Regions from separate parts of the Enterobacter sp. Taxon_8 genome, predicted to be linked through region 3. Evidence: predicted binding sites of a transcription regulator. Region 3 holds the regulator's gene; each other region holds the start of a gene.
What was found. The regulator CRP, encoded in region 3, controls carbon source genes, mostly activating them, when cyclic AMP is high. The targets are predictions, from matches to a motif close to ATGTGANNNNNNTCACAT.
Positions count from the first base shown of each region.

Region 1: a site for CRP is predicted at 1,942-1,959, ahead of AC4IBF_RS00695 (PTS mannitol transporter subunit IICBA). Genes of this name have one in related genera too.
Region 2: a site for CRP is predicted at 1,565-1,582, ahead of hpt (hypoxanthine phosphoribosyltransferase). Genes of this name have one in related genera too.

Region 1 is NZ_CM177989.1:147,478-150,760, forward strand. Features, by position in the region: gene AC4IBF_RS00695 (PTS mannitol transporter subunit IICBA) at 1-1,802, opposite strand, end outside; gene AC4IBF_RS00700 (DUF3302 domain-containing protein) at 2,460-2,816, shown strand; gene AC4IBF_RS00705 (HlyD family secretion protein) at 2,819-3,283, shown strand, end outside.
Region 2 is NZ_CM177989.1:3,732,349-3,735,631, forward strand. Features, by position in the region: gene AC4IBF_RS17785 (ABC transporter ATP-binding protein) at 1-68, opposite strand, end outside; gene can (carbonate dehydratase) at 176-838, shown strand; gene hpt (hypoxanthine phosphoribosyltransferase) at 900-1,436, opposite strand; gene AC4IBF_RS17800 (glucose/quinate/shikimate family membrane-bound PQQ-dependent dehydrogenase) at 1,645-3,283, shown strand, end outside.
Region 3 is NZ_CM177989.1:393,772-397,054, forward strand. Features, by position in the region: gene AC4IBF_RS01785 (YccS/YhfK family putative transporter) at 1-1,327, opposite strand, end outside; gene crp (cAMP-activated global transcriptional regulator CRP) at 1,385-2,017, opposite strand; gene AC4IBF_RS01795 (OsmC family protein) at 2,329-2,733, shown strand; gene AC4IBF_RS01800 (phosphoribulokinase) at 2,800-3,283, opposite strand, start outside.

The DNA.
Region 1 (3,283 bases), 250 kb from region 3:
ATGTGCTCGTTGTTGCGAGCGGCGATACCAATTACCAGACGGGCGATGTCGTCTTCTTCTTCACCGAAGCGCACGCCCTGCGGATACTGACAGAATACGACGCCGGTTTTCAGGACGCGATCTTTCGCTTCAACCGTTCCGTGCGGCACCGCGATGGATTCGCCCAGGTAGGTTGGCGTCAGTTTTTCACGTTCCAGCATCGCGTCGACATATTCAGGCTGAACGTAGCCGCCTTTCACCAGCTGCTCACCGGCAAAGCGAATCGCGTCTTCTTTGGTGGCCGCGGTACGACCGAGGAAGATGTTTTCCGCACCCAGCTTAAACAGGTGTGCATTGCTCTCGTCAAAGCTGTCCTGCAGGCTGGAGCGCACTTTCACTTCGTTGTCTTCGTGACGCTGCGCGGCCACCAGACGTTCGGTCAGGCTGGTGTACAGGCCGCTGTCGAGGAAGTTGGTCAGCGAAATGTGCTGTGCCTGCGGCACCTGGCGCATGGCGCGTTCGGTCAGATCGCGGTGCGTGATGACCAGGTCAACATCCGGCGGCAGGCTGTTAATGGCGCTGTTGGTCACGGAGATGTTGGTCAGGCCCGCATCCTGCACTTTCTTACGCAGCACGCCTGCACCCATCGCGCTGGAACCCATACCGGCGTCGCAGGCAACGATGATTTTACGCACGTGGCTCAGGTCGTTAGAGACATCACCGGCTGCCAGTGGCGTCGCGCCTTTGGATTCGGCTTTCATGTCGTGCATACGACGGGTTGCGGCTTCGATGTCATCATCTTCTTTCACTTTGCTGGTTTTCAGCAGGATAGAAGAGACCACGAAGGAGACGGCCATTGCCGCAAAGATAGCTGCGAGGTTCGCGAAATAAGCGCCTTTTGGCGTCATCGCCAGTACCGCCAGGATAGAACCCGGAGAAGCTGGAGAAACCAGACCGCCGCCCAGCACGCTCAGGGTGAACACGCCGGTCATACCGCCGAGGATAACGGCCAGGATCAGACGTGGGTTCATCAGCACGTACGGGAAGTAAATTTCGTGGATACCGCCCAGGAAGTGGATGATCGCCGCACCGCCAGCAGACTGTTTTGCGCTACCACGGCCGAAGAAGATGTACGCCAGCAGAACGCCCATACCCGGACCCGGGTTGGCTTCAATCAGGAAGAAGATAGACTTGCCGAGATCGTGAGACTGCTGAATACCCAGCGGCGAGAAGATACCGTGGTTGATGGCGTTGTTAAGGAACAGGATTTTCGCCGGTTCAACGAAGATAGACGCCAGCGGCAGCATTTCGTGCGCCACCATGAAGTTAACGCCTGCCGCGAGAATTTTAGACAGCACTTCAACCGCAGGGCCAATGCCGAGGAACGCCAGAATGGCGAGGATCATCCCGATGATGCCCGCAGAGAAGTTGTTCACCAGCATTTCGAAGCCGGATTTGATCTTACCATCAACCCAGACGTCGAATTTCTTAATCGCCCAGCCGCCCAGAGGGCCGGCAATCATCGCACCGAGGAACATCGGCATATCCGCACCGACGATAACACCCATGGTTGTGATGGCACCCACTACGCCACCACGATCACCGCCCACCAGACGACCCCCGGTGAAACCGATGAGCAGCGGCAGGAGATAGGTAATCATTGGGCCAACAAGTTTCGCCAGCGTTTCGTTAGGCAACCACCCTGTCGGAATGAACAATGCGGTGATGATACCCCACGCGATAAACGCGCCGATATTTGGCATCACCATGTTGCTGAGGAAACGACCAAAGCTTTGAACTTTGATCTTGAAATCGGATGACATAAAACACCCCTTCTTCTGTTTACGCTAAGGCTTATGGCCCGAGGTTTATTGTTAATGAGGCGGCAGAGGTAGCCGGGCCCTGTTCTGATGCTGTGAAATCTGGCACTGAATCGTTCAACTGTCCAGACAGTGAAAATTTATGTGATTCATGTCACGTAAATGTGGGGGGTGAGGATATCTATGAGGTGATCTGAATCACAAAAACGATGGGCAAAAAAAATACGATGGCGAGAAAAAAAGCAAAACACACCCTTTTGTGTGATTGTTGTCACGTTTTGTTCTGGCGAGTTTGTTTCTGGATTGTGACTGATTTCACAAAATATTTTTATGCAGATTTCTCCGGCTGTGATCGACGGCAAACTCTGCTTCGCGTTTCAGCGCCAGGATGATATGGCACGACACGATAAGCCAAAAAACCACTTTTGATGTGTGGTATGGCGAAAAGTTAAAAGGTGGATTACGCTCATATTGTAAGGTTAAGTCTATTATTATTCAGGATATATTTTGACACGCTTATAAACTTGCATGGAGATATTATAAAAACCCATACTCCCCTGCTCGGAAATAATAAGCACAACCCCGTGTTTATAAAAAATTAATTAGGTTGCGTACCGTTTTATTAATTTAATGAGTTGACGTTGTTTAAGTGAGGAGAATATGTTTCTCAACTATTTTGCGCTGGGCGTATTGATTTTTGTATTTCTGGTTCTCTTTTATGGAATCATCGCCATCCATGATATTCCTTATAATATGGCTAAAAAGCGTAACCATCCGCATGCCGATGCCATTCATACGGCTGGTTGGATTAGCCTGTTTACGCTTCATGCCATCTGGCCATTCCTGTGGATTTGGGCCACGCTGTACCGCGAGGATCGCGGCTGGGGCATGCAAAACCACATCACAAAGCCTGATGAGGTTCCGGGCATGGATGCGCTGGCAAAACGCGTGGCCGAATTAGAACAAAAGCTGGCCGCGGTAAAGCCCGCTGCTGATAAGAACACGCTGGAGCGCTAATCATGGATCTGTTGATTATTTTGACCTACGTGGCATTTGCCTGGGCCATCTTTAAAATATTCCGAATTCCGGTCAACCAGTGGACGCTTGCCACCGCAACATTAGGCGGCGTATTTATTGTTGCCGGACTTATTCTGCTAATGAACTATAACCACCCGTATACGTTTACGGCGCAAAAAGCGGTTATTTCTATTCCAATCACGCCGCAGGTGACCGGTGTGGTCAGCGAAGTGACCGATAAAAATAACCAGCTAATTAAAAAAGGCGAAGTGTTATTTAAACTGGATCCAGGCCGCTATCAGGCGCGGGTCGACAGGCTTCAGGCCGACCTGGTGACCGCGACGCACAATATCGATAATCTGAAAGCGCAGCTGGCGGAAGCCGTTGCCAATACCACGCGCGTCTCCGCTGAACGCGATCGCCTCTATAAAGATTTTCAGCGCTACCTGAAAGGCAGCCAGGCGAAG
Region 2 (3,283 bases), 1.2 Mb from region 3:
CCGCGTAGCGCCTGAACGCCGCCCGGATAGGTTTTTTTAAGCTGCTCAAGCTCCAGTGCAATTGCCATGAAATTAACTTACCTTCAGTTCTGACACACGTTGTGTGGTTTCATTAAAAGTCGGGTTACCCTATAGTAGCGCAACGCAATTACTCGGTTACAGGTCGCTAACCTCCATGAACAACATAGATACACTCATCAGCAACAATGCACTATGGTCAAAAATGCTGGTGGAGGAAGACCCCGGATTTTTTGGAAAACTCGCGCAGGCGCAAAATCCACGCTTTCTCTGGATTGGATGCTCCGACAGCCGCGTACCGGCGGAGCGCCTGACCGGCCTCGAGCCCGGCGAACTGTTTGTTCACCGCAACGTAGCCAACCTGGTGATTCACACCGATCTCAACTGTCTTTCTGTTGTTCAGTATGCCGTTGACGTTCTGCAAGTCGAGCACATCATCATTTGCGGCCATTACGGCTGCGGCGGCGTGCAGGCGGCGGTTGAAAACACGGAGCTGGGGCTCATTGATAACTGGCTACTGCACATCCGCGATATCTGGTTCAAACATAGCTCACTGCTGGGTGAAATGCCGCAGGAGCGTCGCATGGATACCCTTTGCGAACTCAACGTGATGGAGCAGGTGTATAACCTGGGCCACTCAACGATCATGCAATCAGCGTGGAAACGCGGGCAGAAGGTCTCTATCCACGGCTGGGCGTACGGAATTCACGATGGTCTGCTGCGCAATCTGGAAGTGACTGCCACCAACCGCGAAACGCTGGAGCAGCGTTACCGTTCTGGGATTGCCAACCTTCAGCTTAAGCATGTGAATCATAAATAAAGCCGGGGATGTTCTCCCTCTCCCTGCGGGAGAGGGCCGGGGTGAAGGCATCAGCCCGCAATTACTCGTCCAGCAATACCACTTTCCCAACATACGGCAGATGGCGATAACGCTGCGCGTAGTCAATGCCGTAACCGACGACGAATTCGTCAGGAATTGAGAAACCCACGAACTCTACCGGCACCTGCACTTCACGGCGGTCAGGCTTATCCAGCAGGGTGCAAATCGCCAGCGATTTTGGCTCACGCAGGCTCAGGATCTCGCGCACTTTTGACAGCGTATTGCCGGAGTCGATAATGTCCTCAACGATCAACACATCTTTGCCACGAATATCTTCATCCAGGTCTTTCAGGATTTTCACATCACGGGTGGTGGACATGCCGCTGCCGTAGCTGGAGGCGGTCATAAAATCGACTTCGTGGGGCACATGCACTTCACGGCACAGGTCTGCCATGAACATGAAAGAGCCACGCAACAGACCGACCAGCACCATTTCGCTGCCGCTGTCCTTGTAATGTTCGGTGATTTGACGACCCAGTTCGGCGATACGCGCTTTGATCTCGGCTTCCGGGATCATCACTTCAACAGTATGTTTCATATTACTAACCAAATGATTTTAATGAAAATCTCTCAATACGGATGAGTTAATATCCAGCACTGATACGCAAGCCCCTCATTATATCAGCAAATGGATAAGCCTGGCGTATGAGTTATAAAAAGCAAATATTGTGATTCCGATCACACTTGTTAATACCTATAATTAGTTGCTAGCAAATTATTAACAAAAACTGACGAGTACACTTTCTATGGCTGAAACAAACTCTAAACAGCCGCGTCTACTGGTGACATTAACAGCAGCGTTCGCAGCCTTCTGCGCGCTGTATCTGTTAATCGGTGGCGTCTGGCTGGTCGCTTTAGGCGGCTCCTGGTACTACCCGATTGCGGGCCTGGTGATGGTTGCCGTAACCGTCCTGCTGTTGCGTAGAAAACAATCCGCACTGTGGCTGTATGCCGCATTCCTTCTTGCCACCATGATCTGGGGCGTCTGGGAAGTCGGCTTTGACTTCTGGGCGCTGACCCCGCGCAGCGATATTCTGGTCTTCTTCGGTATATGGCTGATCCTGCCGTTTGTCTGGCGTCGCCTGATCGTGCCGTCCAGCGGTGCCGTTGCGGCGCTGGTAGTAGCCCTGCTGATCAGCGGCGGTATCCTGACCTGGGCCGGCTTTAACGACCCGCAGGAGATCAACGGTACGCTGAACGCAGAATCGACGCCTGCGGCGGCGATCTCACAGGTCGCTGACGGCGACTGGCCTGCCTATGGTCGTAACCAGGAAGGCCAGCGTTACTCCCCGCTGAAGCAGATCAACGCGGACAACGTTAAAAACCTGAAAGAAGCCTGGGTATTCCGTACCGGCGACCTTAAGATGCCGAACGATCCGGGTGAACTGACCAACGAAGTGACGCCAATTAAAGTCGGCGATATGCTTTATCTGTGTACGGCGCACCAGCGTCTGTTCGCGCTCGACGCGGCCACCGGTAAAGAGAAATGGCACTTCGATCCGCAGCTGAACTCCAACCCGTCCTTCCAGCACGTGACCTGCCGTGGCGTCTCTTACCACGAAGCGCGCCCGGATAATGCGAGCCCGGAAGTCATTGCCGACTGTCCTCGCCGCATCATGCTGCCGGTCAACGATGGTCGCCTGTTCGCCATCAATGCCGAAACGGGCAATCTGTGCGAAACCTTTGCCAACAAAGGTATCCTGAATCTGCAGACCAACATGCCTGACACCACACCGGGTCTGTATGAGCCAACCTCACCGCCAATCATCACCGATAAAACCATCGTGATTGCCGGTTCGGTAACGGATAACTTCTCCACGCGTGAAACCTCCGGCGTTATCCGTGGTTTCGACGTGAACACCGGTAAACTGCTGTGGGCCTTCGACCCGGGCGCGAAAGATCCAAACGCGATCCCGTCTGACGAGCACACCTTTACCTTTAACTCGCCAAACTCCTGGGCGCCAGCGGCGTATGACGCGAAGCTGGACCTGGTCTACCTGCCAATGGGCGTTACTACGCCAGATATCTGGGGCGGTAACCGCACGCCGGAGCAGGAACGTTATGCCAGCGCTATCGTGGCGTTGAACGCGACCACCGGTAAGCTGGCCTGGAGCTATCAGACCGTACACCACGATCTGTGGGATATGGATATGCCGTCCCAGCCGACGCTGGCGGACATTACCGTTAACGGCAAAACCGTTCCGGTGATTTACGCCCCGGCCAAAACCGGCAACATCTTCGTGCTGGATCGCAGCAACGGCAAGCTGGTTGTGCCTGCCCCGGAAAAACCGGTACCGCAGGGTGCGGCGAAAGGCGATTACGTCAGCAAAACCCAGCCGTTCTCCGACCTGAGCTTCCGTCCGAAGAAAGACCTCAGCGGGGCAG
Region 3 (3,283 bases):
GCATCCCTGCAAGGGTATAGCCTTCCGGCACGTGGAAGTGCAGCGTCACGCCCGCAATGATCAGTCCGGCCATGGTGCCGCCCGCCCGGTGCAGAATACGCACCCGCGTGGCACCGTAGCCGTTCTGGGTGACAAACAACACGGTCATTAAGATCCAGTAGGGCTTCGGCAGATGCAGCGCCATGCCCATCAGGCTGGCGGTACTGAGCATCACGCTAATCCTTGCGGCGTTGCGCAGGGCGGAAGATTTAAAAGAAAGATAGCTTTTGAGCGCGGGCAATAACGGCAGCCGTTTTTGCTTATCCGCCATCAGGTCTCGTGGATAAAGCGGACGCTGGGTGCGCAACACCCGGGCGATGCGGCTGAAGTGCCAGGCGGCAAACTGTCCGACCGGGTTATCCGGATGCTGGCGGGCGATTTTCTCCAGCGCGCCGAGCTGTTTATCCATGTTAAAGCGCGTCGGGTAGCGGTGGTAGAGAATATCATCGGCCAGCACCCGCAGGCGTGCGGAGACGGTCTGCGCGTTCCAGCGGATCACCGCTTCGGCGTGGCTGCGCTCGACCAGCTTTTGTACCTCCTGCGGGTGGTGCAGGCTCACGGAGATATGTTCCTGTAGATCCAGCCCGACCTGGAAGGTGCGCAGCAGGCGTTTGTACTCGTGGTTCTTGTTGGCGGCGAGCATGTGTAGCTGCTGATAGCACTGGCTTATGAGATCCACCACCTTCTGCTGGCGCGTCAGCAGCGGCGGTAAGGATTTTTCCGGATCGGTATGCTGGGTGAGCAGGGTGTATTTGGCCTCGCAGTAATCCGCAAGCTGCACATAGAGCAGGCTCAGGGATTCGCGCAGCGGCTGTTCCCGCCACAGCCAGAACCAAAACCAGTTAAACAGCCCGTACCAGAGCGTCCCCAGAGCGTAGATCAGCAGCGGCTCCCACACCGGCATATTCCCGGCGAGACTCAGCGTGAAGATGGCCGCAATCAGCGACGCGGGAAGCAGGCGGGCGTGCAGCGAACTGATTTCCGCCGTGACGCCGAGGGTCATCGCCAGCACGGTCAGGATCAGCGGCAGCGGGATATCACGAGCCAGTAAAAGCTGTACGGCGAGGCTACAGCCCGCAAACAGGCAGCCGCCAACGATCAGGCGTTTGAAAAAGCGCTTATGCGGCGTGTCCAGACCGGCGATGTTGCAGCAGGCGGGCACGAGGGAAAACAGCAGGCCCTGCTGAAGATGTCCGAGGATCAGGCCTATGGCCACAGGAAGACACAACACCAGCGTTTGTCGCAGTGCGTAGTTAACTTCCGGGTGATAGATCAGCCTGCGCCACATGGGGAGTAGAGACAAAAACGGCGTGACACCTTGCGATGGCACGCCGTTTAAGCGGAATTAACGCGTTCCGTAGACCACGATGGTTTTACCGTGGGCGGAGATCAGGTTTTGATCTTCCAGCATTTTCAGGATACGGCCTACTGTTTCACGGGAGCAACCGACGATCTGACCAATTTCCTGACGGGTAATTTTAATTTGCATGCCGTCCGGGTGGGTCATGGCGTCTGGCTGTTTCGCCAGGTTCAGCAGGGTTTGTGCGATACGGCCGGTAACGTCCAGGAAGGCGAGGTTACCCACTTTCTCTGAGGTGACCTGCAGACGGCGTGCCATCTGGGAAGAAAGACGCATCAGAATGTCAGGATTAACCTGAATCAGCTGACGGAACTTCTTGTAAGAAATTTCAGCCACTTCACATGCTGTCTTTGCACGAACCCAGGCGCTACGTTCCTGGCCCTCTTCAAACAGGCCCAGTTCACCGATGAAATCGCCCTGGTTCAGATAAGAAAGGATCATCTCTTTCCCTTCTTCATCTTTGATCAGCACTGCCACCGAGCCTTTAACGATGTAATACAACGTTTCCGCTTTTTCACCCTGGTGAATCAGCGTGCTCTTTGATGGGTACTTATGAATGTGGCAATGAGACAAGAACCATTCGAGAGTCGGGTCTGTTTGCGGTTTGCCAAGCACCATGCGCTGTTATCCTCTGTTATAAGCTGTCACCAGAGTCATCAGATGCATCCGGACTCTGGGGTTGCAATCGAATTCTTACCCATACCCTGGGAAGTCGGCTACCGTAACGTTTCGCAGCCAGTAAAGTTTGATGTCCTCTGCATACATGTGTAACGTCAATGTATTACTGTAGCATCCAGAGTGTTTTAGCATAGCTTTCGCCGCGTGTCTCCTGGTGTCTCGCTTCAGCATGATGCAGGTCGCCTTCCATTGCGAGAAATGTAACGCACGCGTAATCTGTCACCAAAAATGCAACGTTGGAGTTTAAGAATATGCAAGCGCGCGTGAAATGGGTTGAAGGTTTAACGTTCCTGGGCGAATCCGCGTCAGGGCACCAGATTTTAATGGACGGTAACTCCGGCGATAAAGCGCCAAGCCCAATGGAAATGGTGCTGATGGCGGCAGGCGGATGCAGCGCCATTGACGTGGTGTCGATTCTGCAAAAAGGTCGTCATGACGTGACGGATTGTGAGGTTAAACTCACCTCAGAACGGCGTGAAGAGGCGCCACGTCTGTTCACCCATATTAACCTGCACTTTGTGGTCACAGGTAAAGAACTAAAAGACGCGGCGGTCTCGCGTGCGGTGGATCTGTCTGCGGAGAAGTACTGCTCTGTGGCATTAATGCTGGAGAAAGCGGTAAAAATCACGCATTCGTATGAAGTGATCGAGGCGTGATTGATGGGGCATCGTGCGTGTTGATGCCCTCACCCTAACCCTCTCCCACAGGGAGAGGGAACATGCTCACGCAATCTGCTTCCCTTCCATCAGTCGCTCCACCAGCGGCGTCATGATGAGCTCCATCGCCAGCCCCATTTTTCCGCCCGGCACGACCAATGTATTCATGTGCGAAATAAACGAGCCCTGCAGCATGGCCAGTAGCCAGGGGTAATCAATGCCTTCGAGATTGCGGAAATGGATCACCACAAAGCTCTCATCCAGGGATGGGATACTTTTGGCGGCAAACGGGTTGGAGGTATCCACCGTCGGCACGCGCTGGAAGTTGATATGGGTGCGGGAGAACTGCGGCGTCAGGAAGTTGATGTAATCTTCCATGGAGCGTACCACCGAGTCCATTACCGCCTCTCGCGAATGGCCACGTTCGCTCATGTCGCGCGTCAGCTTCTGGATCCACTCCAGGTTCACGATAGGGACCACACCGACCAGCAGGTCCACGTGGCGCGCCACATCGTGTTGCGGGGTGACCACGCCGCCGTGTAATCCTTCG